DNA from 2 places in the Arthrobacter sp. AD-310 genome. Region 2 is predicted to be linked to the other one. Evidence: predicted binding sites of a transcription regulator. Region 2 holds the regulator's gene; the other holds the start of a gene.

Region 1 (8,403 bases), on a different contig from region 2:
CTGGACCGACAACGGTTCCCTGACTCCGCTCCGGGATGAGGCGGGCCGGCTCGCGGTTGACGGCCTGGAACTTGCCCGGCATGCGCAAAAGCTGGCGCAGCTTCCGGATGATCCGCACCGGACGGGAAGCTCCGCGCGCAACAGGTTCGTCGGGCTGGTCACCGCCATTACCGCAGACAAGGTGATGGCCCAGGTGGAGCTGCAGTGCGGGCCGTTCCGGGTGGTGTCGCTGATGAGCAGCGAAGCCGTCCGGGACCTGGGCCTGGAACCGGGGTCGGTGGCCACCGCGGTGGTCAAGGCCACCACCGTGATCATCGAGACTCCCCAGGGGAAGGCGCTGTGAGGCGAAAGCCGGCGCCCGTGCTGGCGGCCGCGGCGGCCCTGGCGCTCGCGGCCGGGTTGGCCGGGTGTGCGGGCGGCAGCCCGGGCCCGGGTGCCGCAACCGGCGGCGTGGAAGGGGACGTCACGGTTTTCGCCGCCGCCTCGCTCAAATCCAGTTTCACCAGGCTGGCTGAAACGTTCGAGGCGGAACACCCGGGAGTGGACGTCACGCTGAGCTTTGCCGGCTCGTCCGACCTTGCAACCCAGATCAGCCAGGGCGCCCCCGCTGATGTCTTTGCCTCCGCCGACACCAAGAACATGGACAAGGTGGTGGATGCGGGCATGGTGGAAGGTGATCCGGAAATCTTCGCCACCAACACGCTGGCCATCGCCGTGCCGCGAGGCAATCCCGCCAGCGTACGTTCCTTCGCGGACCTCGCCAAAGAGGGCGCCCGGCTGGTGACCTGTGCCCGGCAGGTACCCTGCGGGGCCGCGGCCGCCCTGATCGCGGAAAAGCACGGGACCGCGCTGCGTCCCGTCAGCGAGGAAAACTCCGTGGCGGACGTCCTGGGCAAAGTGGCGTCCGGGGAGGCCGACGCCGGGCTGGTCTACGTCACTGACGTCCGCGCTGCGGAGAACAAAGTTGAAAGCATTCCCTTCCCGGAAGCCGCCGGCGCCGTGAACAGCTATCCCATCGCCGCGCTGGCCGACGGCAGGAACAAGGCCGCTGCCGCCGCCTTCCTCGACCTCGTCACCGGCGCCGAGGGCCGGGAAGTGCTGGGGCAGGCCGGCTTCGGGCCGGGCACGGAATGAAGCCGCGCCGGGCCCGGACTATGAGAGTCTTCGCGAGGACTGCCCCCCGCGCCGCCTACACCGGTGTTCCCCGCTGGCTGTACATCCTGGCGGTGCTCGCGGCCCTGGTGGTCGTCCTGCCGCTGGTTGCCATCGTGGCGCGGGTCAACTGGGCCAATTTCCTGCCCTTGGTCACGTCGGAACCGGCGCTGTCCGCGCTGGGACTCAGCCTGCGCACCTCAACAGCCAGCACAGTGCTCTGCATCCTGCTGGGCGTGCCCCTGGCCCTTGTCCTCGCCCGCAGTCGATTCCCGCTGCAGGGCCTGCTCCGCTCGCTGGTGCTCCTGCCGCTGGTGCTGCCACCCGTCGTCGGCGGCATCGCCCTGCTCTACACCTTTGGCCGGCAGGGACTCCTGGGTGGTGCCCTGGAAGTGCTGGGGCTCCGGATCGCCTTCTCCACCTCGGCGGTGGTCCTGGCCCAGACGTTCGTGGCGCTGCCCTTCCTGGTGGTCAGCCTCGAAGGTGCGCTCCGGACCGGCGGGCACCGGTACGAGGCCGCCGCGGCGACCCTGGGCGCCCCGCCCGGCGTCGTCTTCCGCCGCGTCACCCTGCCGCTGATGCTGCCCGGCCTGGCCTCCGGCGCGGTGCTGTCCTTTGCGCGGAGCCTGGGCGAGTTCGGCGCCACGCTCACCTTCGCCGGCAGCCTGCAAGGGGTGACCCGGACCCTGCCGCTGGAAATCTACCTGCAGCGCGAGACCGACCCGGACGCCGCCGTCGCGCTGTCCCTGGTCCTGGTCGCCGTTGCCGTTGCCGTCGTCGCGCTCGCCTACCGCCGCCATCCGCGTGGAGGGGCGCCGCGGGGATCGCGGGAACGGACGACGGCGCCCGCCATCACAGACGGGAGCCTCCAGTGACCTTTACGTTCCAGGCAGCCGTGGCTGAGCGGGGCTTCGACGTCGCCCTGACGGTGGCGCCGGGCGAAACCGTTGCCGTCATGGGACCCAACGGCGCCGGCAAGTCCACGCTGCTGGCCAGCATCGCCGGCCTGCTCAAACCGGACAGCGGCCGCTCCGAGCTGGACGGCCGCACCCTCTTCCACCTGGACCCGCACTTCCAGCCGAAACCCGTCCACCGGTGGACGCCGCCACACAGCCGCGGTGCCGCGCTGCTCGCCCAGGAACCGCTGCTGTTTCCGCATCTCACTGCCCTGGAGAACGTGGCATTCGGTCCGCGGAGCAGGGGAATGCGCGCCGGCGACGCGAACGCCCAGGCAAGGCAGTGGCTGGCGGAGGTGGAGGCCGCCGACCTGGCGGCGCGCCGGCCGGCGGAGCTTTCCGGCGGCCAGGCACAGCGGGTGGCGGTGGCCCGGGCCCTGGCAGCCGATCCGGCGCTCCTGCTGCTTGACGAACCATTGTCGGCCCTGGACATCCACTCCGCACCGCTGCTCCGCCGCCTGCTCAAGCGGGTTCTTGCGGGGCGCCAGGCCATCATCATCACCCACGACGTGCTCGACGCGCTGATGCTTGCCCGGCGCGTGGTCATCATGGAGGACGGACGGGTGGTGGAGGAGGGGCCCACGCGCCAGGTGCTGGAGCAGCCCCGGAGCGCGTTCGCGGCCGGGCTGGCCGGGCTGAACTTCCTGCCTGGCACGCTGACCTGGAGCGGCCTCCGCACCGCCCGTGGGCTGGAAGTCGCCGGCCACCACGAGGAACCCGGCCCCGCGCACCGGCCGGGCGGCCCCGGCGTTGCCGTGTTTCCGCCGTCGGCCGTTTCCGTGTTCCTGACTGACGCCCACGGCAGCCCCCGCAACTCTTTCCCGGTGACGGTCACGGATATGGAGCCGCACGGCGACCAGATCCGGGTCCGCGCGGACGGGCTGGCGGCGGACATTACCCCGGCGGCCTCGGCGGACCTGGGGCTGGCTCCCGGCATGGAGGTGCACTTCGTGGTCAAAGCCGCTGCGGTCTCCGTTTACGAGGCGTGAGCCGCCGTCCCGAAAAAGCCGGGTTCGGGGCCTTCGACCCTGCCGTTCCGGACGGAGACCGGGCAGAATGCAACCCCGGGATATCCAACGTGCCACATACCGGGCTGACAGGCCGGGGTTCCGGCTGCGACTGTTCGCTGTGGGAAAAGAGGGGCCCTCGGCGGGAAATAAAGCGAGCCAATGCAAAGTTGAGCGTAGTAGACTCAACCTAGATCAACTGCCCCTGAAAGGAGCTCTCTTTGGACGTCAAATTCACCACCAAGAGCCAGGAGGCTCTTTCCGCTGCGGCCATGAACGCCTCCACGGCCGGCAACCCCCAAGTGGAACCGGCCCACCTGCTCAAGGCCCTTATGGACCAGCGCGAGGGTGTCGCCGTTGCCCTGCTCCGCGCCACCGGCGCCGACCCGGATGCTGTCAGTGTCCAGGCCAGCAGCGCCATCAAGGCGCTGCCGGCAACCTCCGGCGGATCCAGCCAACAGGCGCAGCTGTCCCGCCCCGCCCTCCAGGCAATCCAGAATGCCAAGGAAGAGGCCGAGCGGCTCGGCGACACCTTCGTCTCCACCGAAGTCCTCCTCCTTGGCCTCTCCGCCGGAAGCGACGCCGTCGGCCGCCTGCTGCGCGAGGCGGGAGCCTCCCGTGAAGCGCTGCTCGCCGCCCTGCCAGGCGTCCGCGGCGACCGCAAGGTCACCAGCCCGGATCCGGAAAACACCTTCCAGTCGCTGGAGAAGTTCGGCACCGACCTGACCGCCATGGCACGGTCCGGCAAGCTGGACCCCGTGATCGGCCGTGACTCGGAGATCCGGCGCGTTGTCCAGGTCCTGTCCCGGCGGACCAAGAACAACCCGGTGCTCATCGGTGAACCCGGCGTGGGCAAGACCGCCGTTGTTGAAGGGCTCGCGCAGCGCATGGTGGCGGGCGACGTCCCGGAAAGCCTGCGCGGCAAGACGCTGATCTCCCTGGACCTCGGCTCCATGGTCGCGGGCGCCAAGTACCGCGGCGAGTTCGAGGAGCGGCTGAAGGCGGTCCTCGAGGAAATCAAGGGCTCCGACGGCCAGATCGTCACCTTCATCGACGAGATCCATACTGTTGTGGGCGCTGGTGCCACCGGTGACTCCTCCATGGATGCCGGCAACATGCTCAAGCCCATGCTGGCCCGCGGCGAGCTTCGGCTGATCGGGGCCACCACCCTGGATGAGTACCGCGAGAACATCGAGAAGGACGCCGCCCTTGAACGGCGCTTCCAGCAGGTGTACGTCGGCGAGCCCAGCGTGGAGGACACCATCGGCATCCTCCGCGGTTTGAAGGAGCGCTACGAGGCACACCATAAGGTGTCCATCGCCGACTCGGCGCTGGTGGCTGCGGCCACGCTCTCCAACCGCTACATCTCCGGCCGGCAGCTGCCGGACAAGGCCATTGACCTGGTGGACGAGGCCGCGTCCCGGCTGCGCATGGAGATCGACTCCGCACCGGAGGAAATCGACCAGCTCCGCCGCGCCGTCGACCGGCTCACCATGGAGGAGCTGGCGCTGGAAGGCGAAACCGACGCCGCCTCCGTGGAACGCCTTGCGGCCCTGCGGGCGGACAAAGCGGACAAGGAAGAAGAGCTGGCTGCGCTGAACGCCCGGTGGGAGGCTGAAAAAGCCGGCCTGAACCGGGTGGGCGACCTGAAGGCCAAGCTGGATGAGCTGCGCAGCGCGGCGGACAAGGCCCAGCGCGAAGGCGACCTGGAGACTGCCTCGCGGGTCCTTTACGGTGAAATCCCGGCACTGGAACGCGAACTGAACGCCGCGGCCGAAGCCGAAGCCGCCGTCTCGGACAAGTCCGCCCAGATGGTCGCCGAGGAAGTGACCGCGGACGACATCGCCGAGGTCATCTCCGCGTGGACGGGGATCCCCGCCGGGCGCATGCTGCAGGGTGAAAGCCAGAAGCTGCTCCACATGGAGGAGGAGCTGGGCAAGCGGCTGATCGGCCAGGCCAAGGCCGTCACCGCGGTATCCGATGCCGTCCGCCGTGCCCGGGCCGGCATCAGCGACCCCAACCGGCCCACCGGCTCCTTCCTGTTCCTGGGTCCCACAGGCGTGGGCAAGACCGAACTGGCCAAGGCACTCGCCGACTTCCTGTTCGACGATGAGCGCGCCATGGTGCGCATCGACATGTCCGAGTACGGCGAGAAGCACTCGGTCGCCCGGCTCGTCGGTGCCCCTCCGGGTTATGTCGGCTACGAGGAAGGCGGCCAGCTCACCGAGGCCGTCCGCCGCCGCCCGTACTCCGTGGTGCTGCTCGACGAGGTGGAGAAGGCCCACCCGGAGGTCTTCGACATCCTCCTGCAGGTGCTCGACGACGGCCGGCTGACCGACGGCCAGGGGCGCACCGTGGACTTCCGCAACACCATCCTGGTGCTTACGTCCAACCTGGGCAGCCAGTTCCTGGTGGACCAGTCGCTGGATGCGGAGGCCAAGCGGAATGCTGTCATGGCCACCGTCAACACCGCCTTTAAGCCGGAGTTCCTGAACCGGCTGGATGAGGTAGTGCTGTTCGACGCGCTCAAGGTGGAGGAGCTCTCCCGGATCGTCGACCTGCATGTGGCCGAACTGGGACGGCGCCTGCACGACCGCCGGCTCACCCTGGAGGTTACGGACGGTGCCAAGGACTGGCTTGCCATCTCCGGCTTCGACCCCGCGTACGGTGCCCGGCCGCTCCGCCGGCTGGTGCAGCGCGAGATCGGCGACCGGCTGGCCAAGGCCATCCTGGCCGGTGACATCAGCGACGGCGACACCGTGCTCGTGGACACCGCGGCCGAAGCTGCGGAAATCGGCCAAGGCGACGTCGACACGCTGACAGGTGCCCTGACCGCAGGCCTCGCCGTGCGGCGTAAGGGCTAAGCAGAAGGATTCAGGGAAGCGTGCTGCCCCGGCGGGAAACCGTCAGGGCAGCACGCTCGCGTTAATGACATTGCCGCCCGTGCTGGTTACATAGCAGTCCACCCTGCGGTCGCCGGACTCCCAGCTGGTGCTGCTGGGAAAGCTGCGCTGGAAGTTCAGCTGGTACTCGTTGGCGGCCGGGCCCAGCTTTGCCGCCTGGCACGCTTCCAGCGCCTTGGCTTTCAGCGCCTCGGCGCCCGGATAGGATCCTGCCTCCGGGTAGCGGAACACGGCAACAAGCTGCGCCGAGTGGCCCGTATCGCAGGGGACCACCTTGGATGCGAGCGCTTCCGGATCGAAATCGGCAAAACAGTCACCCAGCGCGTAGTCCGCCGGCTGCACCCCGTCGCGCGGCAGCGGCAGCGGCGTGGCCTGCGGCGTCACCGCGGTTTCCACGGCCCCGGCGGCATTCGCCGCTTCATCGGCGCCCCCGCCGGAGTTCAGCCACACCGCCAGCCACACCACGCCGGCCACCACCGCAAGGAGTACGACGGCGAACAGCGCCTTCCACAGGGTCCGCCGGGTTTTCGGTCGCAGCCTGGGCGTCCGTTCCCGTTCCGGCTCCGGCAGCGGCCGGGACCACGTCACATGGTCCGGTGCGGGAGCGGGGGCCTGTGCCGGGATGTGGTGCCGGGCGGGAACCTGCTCCGCCCGCACTTTCGGCAGGCCCGCGGTGGGCGGCGAGCTGGGCTTCGGCGGCAGGTCCTGGTTGTTCACGTGGGCGCATCCTCCTGCATTCCGTCCCGGGCGGGCAGCCGGTCGCCCGGCCAGTTTCGGCAGTTGTTTAAGCGACTCTACCCAACAAAAATGCTGGAAACTCGCCGCCGATGCGCGGAAATGGTAGCGCACACCACTCCCGGGCGCCGCGCCCGGCAAGCAGGGGCCGCAGAAAGCATGTAATCTAGGTGTACGACAAATTGACCAAACATTCCGGGGCCTCACCATCGCCAAAGGTGACCACCTCCGGTCCAAGTACAAAAGGGGGTCACGCCATGGGGCGCGGCCGTCAAAAGGCAAAAGCTACTAAGCAGGCTCGGGACATCAAGTACTACTCCCCGAACACCGACTATTCGGCACTTCAGCGCGAGCTGACGGGCCCATCAAGTCGTGCCACGAGCCACTATGCGAACGAACCGGTGGAACCGGATTATTCGGCTTACGTGGACAAGTACGCGGATGATTTGGAAGACGACGACGACGAGGTAGACACCCGTCGCATCGGCTAGTTGTTGCCGCAGCGCGCTGCCAACGCCCTGCCAGGCAGCTCCAGCGACGCCACAACGGCACTGATACAGCGCACAGTTTCTGCGGCGCATATTTTTTCAGGCGTCAGATCCTGCTGCGCCCAAAGCCCGCTTCCCACACCATCAGGTGCCGGGAGCGGGCTTTGCCGCGCTGTTGTTCCTTTGCTTCGGCGTCCGGTCGGCCGTGTAGCGTTATGCCATGCCACATATTGACGCATACCGGCACGGCCAGCCGTGCTGGGCGGATCTGCAGACGCCCGATGTCGCCGCGGCGAAGGACTTTTACGGCCGGCTCTTCGGCTGGACCTACAGGGATTTGCCCACCCCGGACGGCCGTACCTATGCCCAGGCATTTGCGGACGGGAACCTGGTCTCCGTCATCGCCCCGCAGAACCCGCTCCAGCTTTCGGCCGGCACCGCAGCGCAGTGGAACATCTATTTCGCCGCGGACGACGCCGGAGCGCTGGTGGAGGAAGCTCTGTATGCCGGCGGTGCGGCAGAGTTCGGGCCCGAGGCAGTGGCTGACACGGGGGTTCTCGCCTTCGTGGCCCCGCCCGGTGGCGGGACCACGGGCATCTGGCAGGCCGGAACGCACCGCGGGACCCGGCTGTTCAATGAACCGGGCGCGCTTGCTTGGGCGGAACTGTCCACGCCTGAGCCGCAGGCCGCCGTCGGATTCTTCCAACAGCTTTTCGGACATGAGATCACCGAGTATCCACAGGACGACGGCGGGAGCTACAGTGCGCTGGTCCTCGACGGGGTTGAGGTGGCCGGGGTGGTCGCTGCCGGGGACGCTGAGGAACCGGCGTGGCAGATCTACTTCGGGGTTGCCAACCTTGGAGCGGCTGTCGAGGCGGCCGTGGAGGCGGGAGGCGAAACGGTTGTGGAACCGGAGGCCGACTTTGAGGAAGGGCCTGCCACCATCCGCGATCCCCAGGGCGGAATCCTCAGCCTGATCAAGGCTCCCTGAATGCAAGAGGCCTCTTAACCTCATCGGTCCCCGCCGGCGGGCAACACCGGCGGGGACCGATCGGGGGATCAGGCGTACGCGTTGACCAGGCGGACTGCGCCGCCGTCCACGCCTTTGGCGCCCTGGACGTAGTCCGGGCCGGACTTCAGGATCGAGTCCGAGTCCTCCGTG
Region 2 (8,403 bases):
CTGACCCGCGCCAAGTTCCAGGACCTCACCAAGGACCTGCTCGAGCGCACCAAGAAGCCGTTCCACGACGTCATCAAGGAAGCCGGCATCAAGCTCTCCGACATCAACCACATCGTGCTGGTCGGTGGTTCCACCCGTATGCCCGCCGTCTCCGAGCTGGTCAAGGAACTGGCCGGCGGCAAGGAGCCGAACAAGGGTGTGAACCCGGACGAGGTTGTGGCCGTTGGTGCAGCCCTGCAGGCCGGTGTGCTGAAGGGTGAGCGCAAGGACGTCCTCCTGATCGACGTCACCCCGCTGTCCCTCGGCATCGAAACCAAGGGTGGCGTCATGACGCACCTGATCGAGCGCAACACGGCTATCCCCACCAAGCGGTCCGAGACCTTCACCACCGCAGACGACAACCAGCCGTCCGTGGCCATCCAGGTCTTCCAGGGCGAGCGTGAGTTCACCCGCGACAACAAGCCGCTGGGCACGTTCGAACTGACCGGCATCGCCCCGGCGCCGCGCGGCATCCCGCAGATCGAGGTCACCTTCGACATCGACGCCAACGGCATCGTCCACGTCTCCGCCAAGGACAAGGGCACCGGCAAGGAACAGTCCATGACCATCACCGGCGGCACCGCACTGTCCAAGGAAGACATCGACCGCATGGTCCGTGACGCCGAGGAGCACGCAGCCGAGGACAAGGCCCGCCGCGAGGCAACCGACACCCGCAACTCCGCAGAGCAGCTCGCCTACTCCGTGGACAAGCTCATCGCCGACAACGCCGACAAGCTGCCTGAAGAGGTCAAGACCGAGGTCCAGACCGACGTCGACGATCTCAAGAAGGCCCTCGAAGGTACCGACGACGCTGCGGTGAAGTCCGCCTTCGAGAAGCTGCAGGCTTCCCAGACCAAGCTGGGCGAGGCCATCTACTCGCAGGCAGGGTCGCCGGACGGCGCCACCGGTGCTGCAGGTGCCGAAGGCGCCCCGGCCGGCGGCCAGGCGGGTTCTTCGGATGAAGACATCGTCGACGCCGAAATCATCGACGAAGACGAAGCGAAGAAGTAGCCATGCCGCACCACGGTAACGAGGAAGAGCACACTTCCACCGGACAGGAGCGCGGTCAGAACGGCGAGCCGGTCATCCGGGACAACCGCAAGGTTGACCCGGTGACCGGGCAGGCCCGGCACCCGGAGGGCGGGCACTCTGAAGGCGGCAACACAGCCGCCGGCGCCGGGGCAACGGACTCGGACGGCGACGCACTGGCCCAGGCCGAGGAAATCCTCAACGGCATGGAAGTGCCCGCGGCGGAATCCGTGGCCCAGGGTACATCCAGCGCTGAGGCAGCCGAGCTGAAGAACGACCTCCTCCGCCTGCAGGCCGAGTACGTCAACTACCGCAAGCGCGTCGAACGCGACCGCGCCGTGGCAGGGGAAATGGCCGTCATCGGCGTCCTGAACGCCCTGCTTCCGGTGCTGGACGACGTCGACGCCGCGCGGCAGCACGGCGACCTCGCCGACGGTCCCTTCGCCGCGATCGCCACCAAGCTGGAGAACGCGCTGAAGACCTACGGCCTGACCCGCATCGACGAGACCGGCGTGGAGTTCGACCCGACCATCCACGAGGCCCTGATCCAGCAGCCCGGCGAGGACATCGAGGTTGACACCGTCAGCCAGGTGCTCCGCTCCGGCTACAAGTCAGGAGAACGCGTCCTCCGCGCAGCCCAGGTCATCGTCGCCGTTCCTGCGTAGCATTACCCCGGTGGTTGAGCCTGCCGAAGCGTGGTTTCGACGGGCTCAACCACCGACCCATAACTTTTGAAAGGAAACGCCATTGGCTAGCCAGGATTGGGTGGACAAGGACTTTTACAAGATCCTTGGTGTTGCCAAGGACGCTTCCGACGCCGATATCAAGAAGGCTTACCGGAAGCTGGCCCGCGAGCACCACCCTGACAAGAATCCGGGGAACACTGCTTCCGAGAAGAAGTTCAAGGACATTTCCGAGGCCTACTCGGTGCTCTCGGATCCCGATGAGCGCCAGCAGTACGACGCCATCCGGGCGATGGGCGGCGGCGCCCGGTTTGCTCCCGGCAGCGCCGGTGCCGGCAACGGCGGATTCGAGGACCTCTTCGGCGGCCTCTTCACGGGCAACACCGGCCGTCACGCGGGCGGATTCAACCCGTCCTCGGGCGGTATCCCGCCCGAGTTCGCCGACCTCTTCGGCGGCGGCTTCGGCCAGACCGGCTTCCAGCGCGCACCGCAGAAGGGCGCCGACCGAACCGCGAGCACCAGCATCTCCTTCGCAGGCGCGATCCGGGGCACCACGATTGGCCTGCGGGAGGCGAGCGGCGACGTCATCGACGTCCGCGTTCCCGCCGGCATCAAGGACGGCCAGAAGGTGCGGGTCCGCGGCAAGGGTCAGCCCGGCCCGGCCGGCAACGGCGACCTGGTGGTCAGCGTCTCTGTCCAGCCGCACCCGTTCTACACGCGCGACGGCGACAACCTCCGCATCCACGTGCCGGTCACCTTCCCGGAGGCTGCTTTGGGTGCCGACATCGAGGTGCCTACCATCGACGGCGAAAAGGTGCGGGTCCGCGTTCCGGCCGGGACGCCGTCGGGCCGGACCCTGCGGGTCAAGGGCAAAGGCGTGAAGACCTCGAAGGCGACCGGCGACCTGCTGGTGACCATCGACGTCGCCGTTCCCAAAAACCTGAGCAAGGAAGCCGAGGCCGCCGTCAAGGCCTTCGCCGAGGCGACCTCGGGCGCCGACGTCCGGGAGGGCCTTGCCGCCAAGGCCCGGCTTTAGCAGGGGAGGTGTGCCGTGGACATCAACGCCGACCAGCCCATCTTCGTGATTTCCGTGGCTGCTGAACTCGCGGACATGCACCCGCAGACGCTTCGGCAGTATGACCGGCTGGGCATCGTCAAGCCCAGCCGGGCGCCGGGGAAGTCGCGCCGGTACTCGCAGCGGGACGTCAACATGCTGCGAGAGGTGCAGCGGCTGTCCCAGGAAGGCGTGTCCCTGGAGGGGATCAAACGGATCCTGGAACTCGAAAACCAGGTGGCAGCCCTGCAGATGCGCGTTGCCGAACTCACCGAAGAACTTGGGCGCCGCCCGCAGCCGTTCGACTCCCGCATTTTCGCCGCGGGCGCGGCCGGTGACGTGGTGAGCCTGGCGCGTGGCCAGCGCCCCCGGCCAAGGTCGCAGGCTGTTGTCCTGTGGCGGCCGAGGGCGATCGGGCAATAAGTACTGCTCTTCCGGGCCGGTAAAAAATAGAGTACTGACTACTCGTGTTCCTGTAGCCCCCGGAAACTTCAATGGAACCACCGCTGGATCAGCAGTGGTTCGAAGTTTCTGGGGGTTTTCCATGTGTGGTTTCGGTAAGGCCCGGCCATGAGCCCGGGAATGCAGGTGGTGGCCGCGTTCAGCGGATCGGTGCCCGGACAGCTGATGCTCGCGCTCGGGCAGACCATTGTGGTGGTGTGCGTCTGCTTCGACATGGTGCGGGCATTGTCCGTTCCACGGTCTCACCGCCGATGGGTGGCCAGCACCGTCTTCCGGACCCTGGCCGTCCCGTCCATCATCGCCAATGGTGTCACTGTCCTTATCGCGCTGGTGCTGGCGTCCTGGGTGGACGTGGTGATGGGGATGTTCGTGCTGGTGGCGATCATCTTCAGGCTGCACCACGACAAGGACGAGGACAACTGGTGGAAAGGCAAGGGCAAGAAGCTTGCCCGCTGGGCCCGGCGGCAGCTGGCCGGCCGGACCTCCGCCGCTCCCGCCATGGGGTAACCCCGGACAGCAACGGGAGCCCGGCACTGCCGCGCGGCGTGCCAGGCTCCCGTATCCACTTCCGCCGTGGACAGACTCAGCCGTTGATGACCTGCGGCACCCCGAGGTGCTTGAGGCCTTCGACGCCAAATTCCAAACCGTAGCCGGACTGCTTGGCGCCGCCAAATGGTATCCGCGGGTCCACAGCGCCGTGGCGGTTGATCCAAACGGTGCCTGCCTGGATCCGGGCGGCGACCTCCCGGGCCGCCTCGCGGTCGGAGGACCAGACGGAGGCGCCAAGTCCGACGTCGAGCGCGTTGGCTTTCTCCACGGCCTCATCAACCGTGCTGTAGCGGATGATCGGCAGTGCGGGGCCGAACTGCTCTTCGGCGACGAGCGGGTTGTCGTTGTCGATGTCTGCCACCAGGGTGGTGGGGTAGAAGTAGCCGGGCTGTCCGGGATCCGGGTTCCCACCCACGAGGACGCGTGCTCCGGAAGCCTTAGCTGCCTCCACAAGGTTCGCGACGACGTCGTACTGGGCCTTGTTCTGCAGCGGGCCCAGGACGTTGTTTTCGTCCAGGCCGTTGCCCATCGGCATGGCCCTGGCGACGGCGGTGAGCTCCTCGCAGACGGCGTCATAGATGTCGTCGTGCACGTAGAGGCGCTTCAGCGCGGCGCAGGTCTGGCCGGTGTTGAGGAAGGCACCCCAGAAGAGGTCCCCGGCGATGGCCTTCGGGTCGGCGTCGGGCAGGACGATGCCGGCATCGTTGCCACCGAGTTCCAGGGTGAGGCGCTTGACCGTATCCGCGGAGGACTTGATGATGGCGCGGCCGGCGGCGGTGGAGCCGGTGAACATGACCTTGCCGATGGCGGGATGCTCCGTGAGTCGGGCGCCCACTTCGCGGCCGCAGGAAACCACCGAGAGGACGCCCTCGGGGAGTTCCTCATTGAGGACCTTGACCAGGGCGAGGACGGACAGCGGGGTGTTGCCGGAGGGCTTGACCACCACGGTGTTGCCCATCCGCAGGGCAGGCGCGATCTGCCAGACGGCGATCATCATGGGCCAGTTCCACGGGCCGATGGCAGCGACGACGCCGATCGGCTTGTAGTGCAGTTCGGCGCGGGTTTCCCCGTCGTCCACGATGGTTTCGGGTTCGAGGACGGTGGTTGCGGTGTTGCGCAGCCAGGCGGCGCAGGCGCCCACTTCGAAGCGGGCGTTGGGGCCGTTAAGCGGTTTGCCCTGCTCGCGGGAGAGCAGTTGGGCGAGCTCCTCGGCGGAGCGTTCGACGGCGTCGGCTGCTTTCAGGAGCGCGGCGGACCGGGCGTCGTGGCCCAGCGCAGCCCAGGCGGGCTGGGTGGCGACGGCATCGGCCACGGCCTCCTCCAGGTATTCGAGGGTGTGGACCGGGGCCTCTCCCACCGCTTCGCCTGTTGCCGGGTTGAAGATGGTCCGGCTGTCCTGGCCGGGGGCGGCCGAGATTGAAGCCAACAGCGCGTCATAGGTTTCCACGGGATACTCCACTTCGAGTAGGCAGCGACGCCAGCCGGGCGGCATAGCGGGTTCCTCTTAGTGTGGTGGGAGCGTTGGCCTGGTCTCTTGTCGTTGAGCGCAGGACCCTTGACGCGGAGCGAACGGGTGCGCAGCGTGTCAGTAGCGGAGATCGGCCTGGACCCCGAAGTGGTCCGACGGGTAGGTGCCCTGCACCGGTTCGGTCGCAATCAGTGCGGCCGCCACCGGATGGCCGGCCCCGCCGCGGCGTGGGGCGGCGCTGAAGATGTAGTCGATCCGCCGGTCCGGCCACAGCAGCTGTGTGGCCCAGGGATTTGCGTTGGACCACGTACTGCCGCGGCCGCCCACTGCGGCGAAGTCCCACGCGTCGTAGAAGGACAACCCTTGGACCGGTGCCGCGGCCCGGCCGGTCATCAGGCGCATCTCGTCACTGTCCGGGTCCGCGTTGAAGTCGCCGCAGACAATCATGGGGGTTCGGTCATCCTGGGATTTGTGCAGATGCTGCAAGAGGCCCCGGACCGCGTCCTGCCTTGCTTGGCTTTCGTCGAGCCACCAGGCATCCATGACCACGCCGTAGACCTGGAGTGGCCCACGCGGACCGTCGACCCTGGCAAACTGGACGCGGAGGCTGCCGAAGGCCAGGCTGGCCGAGGATGAGATGGGCCAGCGGGACATCACCCCGACGCCCGAGAGCGCAGACTCGTCCTCCTGGGCCGGGACGCCGTTGAAGGCGTGGTGGGGGAGACCGAGCGGCCTGGCAAGCCGGGCGCACTGGCTGTCATTGTCCCGGGCCCACGACTCGGCGAGCACGACGATGTCCGGGCCGGCCTGCTTCAGGGTGGCCACGATGGCTTCTTCGCGTTCCTGCCACGGCCCGTACCGGCCCCAGACGTTCCAGGTCACAACACGGGTGGTGCTCGTGATCAGTTCCCCGTAGAACGAGGGAGGAATGTCCAGGTTGGCGGCCATCACCCCATCCTGCCCCCGGGTCTTCAGGCTGCGCCAGCGCTCGAGGGGGGGTGGCGACATCAGAGCCGGCGTGGGCGCCCGCCCTCTCACCATTCTGAGGCGCAACTGACTGGCAGTTGTTGTCGTTTTCAGGCGTCAGAACGACAACAACTGCGAGTCAGTTGGGGTTAGTAGCTGGCGGAGGTGCCGCCGTCGGTTGGCTTGATGTCGCCTTTGGGGACGTATTGGGCGGCGAGGGCTTCGGAGCCCCTCGCGAGGAGGGCGACGTCGGCGCCGACCAGGATGAAGTTGGCGCCGTGGTCGAGGTAGTGGCGGGCGGTGTCGGGGTTGAAGGCGTTGACCCCCGCGGGTCTCCCGGCCGCCTTGGCAGCTGCGAGGCAGTGTTCGACGGCGGCGCGCACCTCGGGGTGGTCCTGCTGGCCGAGCAGGCCCATCGAGGCGGCGAGGTCGGAGGGCCCGACGAAGACGGCGTCCACGCCGTCGACTTTCAAGATGTCCTCTACGGCTTCCACGGCGGCGGTGGATTCGATCTGGACGGTGACGCTGATGGTCTCGTTGGCGCGCGCCAGGTAGTCCGGGACCCGGTTCCACCGCGCCGCCCTCGCCAAAGCGGAACCCACGCCGCGGACGCCCTGCGGCGGATACCGGGTCGCTGCCACCGCGGCTTCGGCCTCGGCGACGGAGTTGACCATGGGGATGAGCAGGTTCTGCACGCCCAGGTCCAGGTACTGCTTGATGACCACGGTGTCGTTGACCGGCGGCCGGACCAGGGTGTGTACGGGGTAGCCGTAGATGGCCTGGAGCTGGGCCAGGATGGACTCGAGCCCGTTGGGGCTGTGTTCGGCGTCCACCAGCAGCCAGTCCAGGCCGGATCCGGCGCACAGTTCGGCGATCAGGGGACTGCCGGAGCAGACCCACATGCCGGCCAGCGGCCGGCCTGCCCCGCCCTTTTGCGCAGCGAGGGCGTCCCGGAAGGTGTCCGTTATTCGAAGCGGCATGTCACGCTCCCCAGGGGGCCGTAGTCGGCGTGGACGGTGTCGCCCTTGTAGACCCACATGGGCCGGGTGAAGGAGCCGGCGAGGATGATGTCCCCGGCCTTCAGGGCGTCGCCGTGGGCGGCGATCTTGTTGGCCAGCCAGTGGACCCCGTTGGCCGGGTGGTCCAGGACCCCGGCGGCCACACCGGTTTCCTCCACGGTCTGGTTCTTGTAGAGGATGGCCGAGACCCAGCGCAGGTCCACGGCGTCGGGCTTGACCGGGTTTCCGCCGATCACCATGGCTCCCATCGCGGCGTTATCGGAGATGGTGTCCACGATGGTCCGGCCCTCCATCTCAATCCTGGAGTCCAGGATTTCGAGGGCCGGAACCACGTAGTCGGTGGCCTTCAGGACGTCGAAGATGGTCACGCCGGGACCCTTGAGCCCGTCCTTCAACACGAACGCGAGCTCCACCTCCACGCGCGGATGCGTGTACCGGTCCCACTCGACGGAGCAGCCGGTGTCCAGCACCATGTCGTCGAAGATGGCGCCGTAGTCCGGTTCGGTGATGCCGGTGGCGGCCTGCATGGCCTTGGACGTGAGGCCGATCTTGCGCCCCACCAGGGTCCGGCCCGCTTCCTCGTTGCGGCGCCGCCAGAGCTGCTGGACCGCGTAGGAGTCCTCCACCGTCATGCCCGGATACCGGGCCGTCAGCAGTGGAACAGGGGTGCGGGTGCGGCCGGCTTCCACCAGTTCGTCCGCGATGGCCTCAATCGTCGTCGGCTCCAGCATGGGTCAGACCTGTGCTCCCAGCTTGAAGCCGGTGCGGTCCGCCACATCCGGGCCCTCGCCGGGCTTGCGCGTGTAGGAGAAGCCGTCGGCGCCCACCGTCACTGCCATTTCGGAGGCGTCGGTGCGTTCGATGACCGGCTGGGGGTTGCCGTCGAGGTCCAGGACCAGGGAGGCCTCGGTGTACCAGGACGGGACCACGGGGTTGCCCCACCAGTCGCGGCGCTGGTTGTCGTGGACATCCCAGGTGATGGTGGGGTTGTCGGGATCCCCGGTGTAGTAGTCCTGGGTGTAGATCTCGATGCGGTGGCCGTCCGGGTCCAGGATGTAGAGGTAGAACGCGTTGGACACGCCGTGCCGGCCGGGGCCGCGCTCAATTCGGTCGCTGATCCGCAGCGCGCCCATC

What was found. The regulator HspR, encoded in region 2, represses chaperone genes until heat shock. The targets are predictions, from matches to a motif close to AAGTTGAGTCNNNNNGACTCAACTT.
Region 1: clpB (ATP-dependent chaperone ClpB) is a predicted target of HspR. The motif match lies at 3,283-3,307, and genes of this name have one in related genera.

What each region holds. Positions count from the first base shown of each region.
Region 1 is NZ_BAAHNO010000044.1:11,749-20,151, reverse strand. Features, by position in the region: gene ACYQ1Z_RS19655 (TOBE domain-containing protein) at 1-343, shown strand, start outside; gene modA (molybdate ABC transporter substrate-binding protein) at 340-1,134, shown strand; gene ACYQ1Z_RS19645 (ABC transporter permease) at 1,155-2,027, shown strand; gene ACYQ1Z_RS19640 (sulfate/molybdate ABC transporter ATP-binding protein) at 2,024-3,097, shown strand; gene clpB (ATP-dependent chaperone ClpB) at 3,337-5,979, shown strand; gene ACYQ1Z_RS19630 (septum formation family protein) at 6,022-6,735, opposite strand; gene ACYQ1Z_RS19625 (DUF3073 domain-containing protein) at 7,011-7,244, shown strand; gene ACYQ1Z_RS19620 (VOC family protein) at 7,462-8,232, shown strand; gene purM (phosphoribosylformylglycinamidine cyclo-ligase) at 8,301-8,403, opposite strand, start outside.
Region 2 is NZ_BAAHNO010000014.1:57,431-65,833, reverse strand. Features, by position in the region: gene dnaK (molecular chaperone DnaK) at 1-1,050, shown strand, start outside; gene ACYQ1Z_RS10170 (nucleotide exchange factor GrpE) at 1,053-1,733, shown strand; gene ACYQ1Z_RS10165 (DnaJ C-terminal domain-containing protein) at 1,816-2,787, shown strand; gene ACYQ1Z_RS10160 (heat shock protein transcriptional repressor HspR) at 2,803-3,228, shown strand; gene ACYQ1Z_RS10155 (hypothetical protein) at 3,388-3,774, shown strand; gene ACYQ1Z_RS10150 (aldehyde dehydrogenase family protein) at 3,851-5,263, opposite strand; gene ACYQ1Z_RS10145 (endonuclease/exonuclease/phosphatase family protein) at 5,402-6,292, opposite strand; gene ACYQ1Z_RS10140 (HpcH/HpaI aldolase family protein) at 6,400-7,230, opposite strand; gene hpaH (2-oxo-hept-4-ene-1,7-dioate hydratase) at 7,215-8,000, opposite strand; gene hpaD (3,4-dihydroxyphenylacetate 2,3-dioxygenase) at 8,004-8,403, opposite strand, start outside.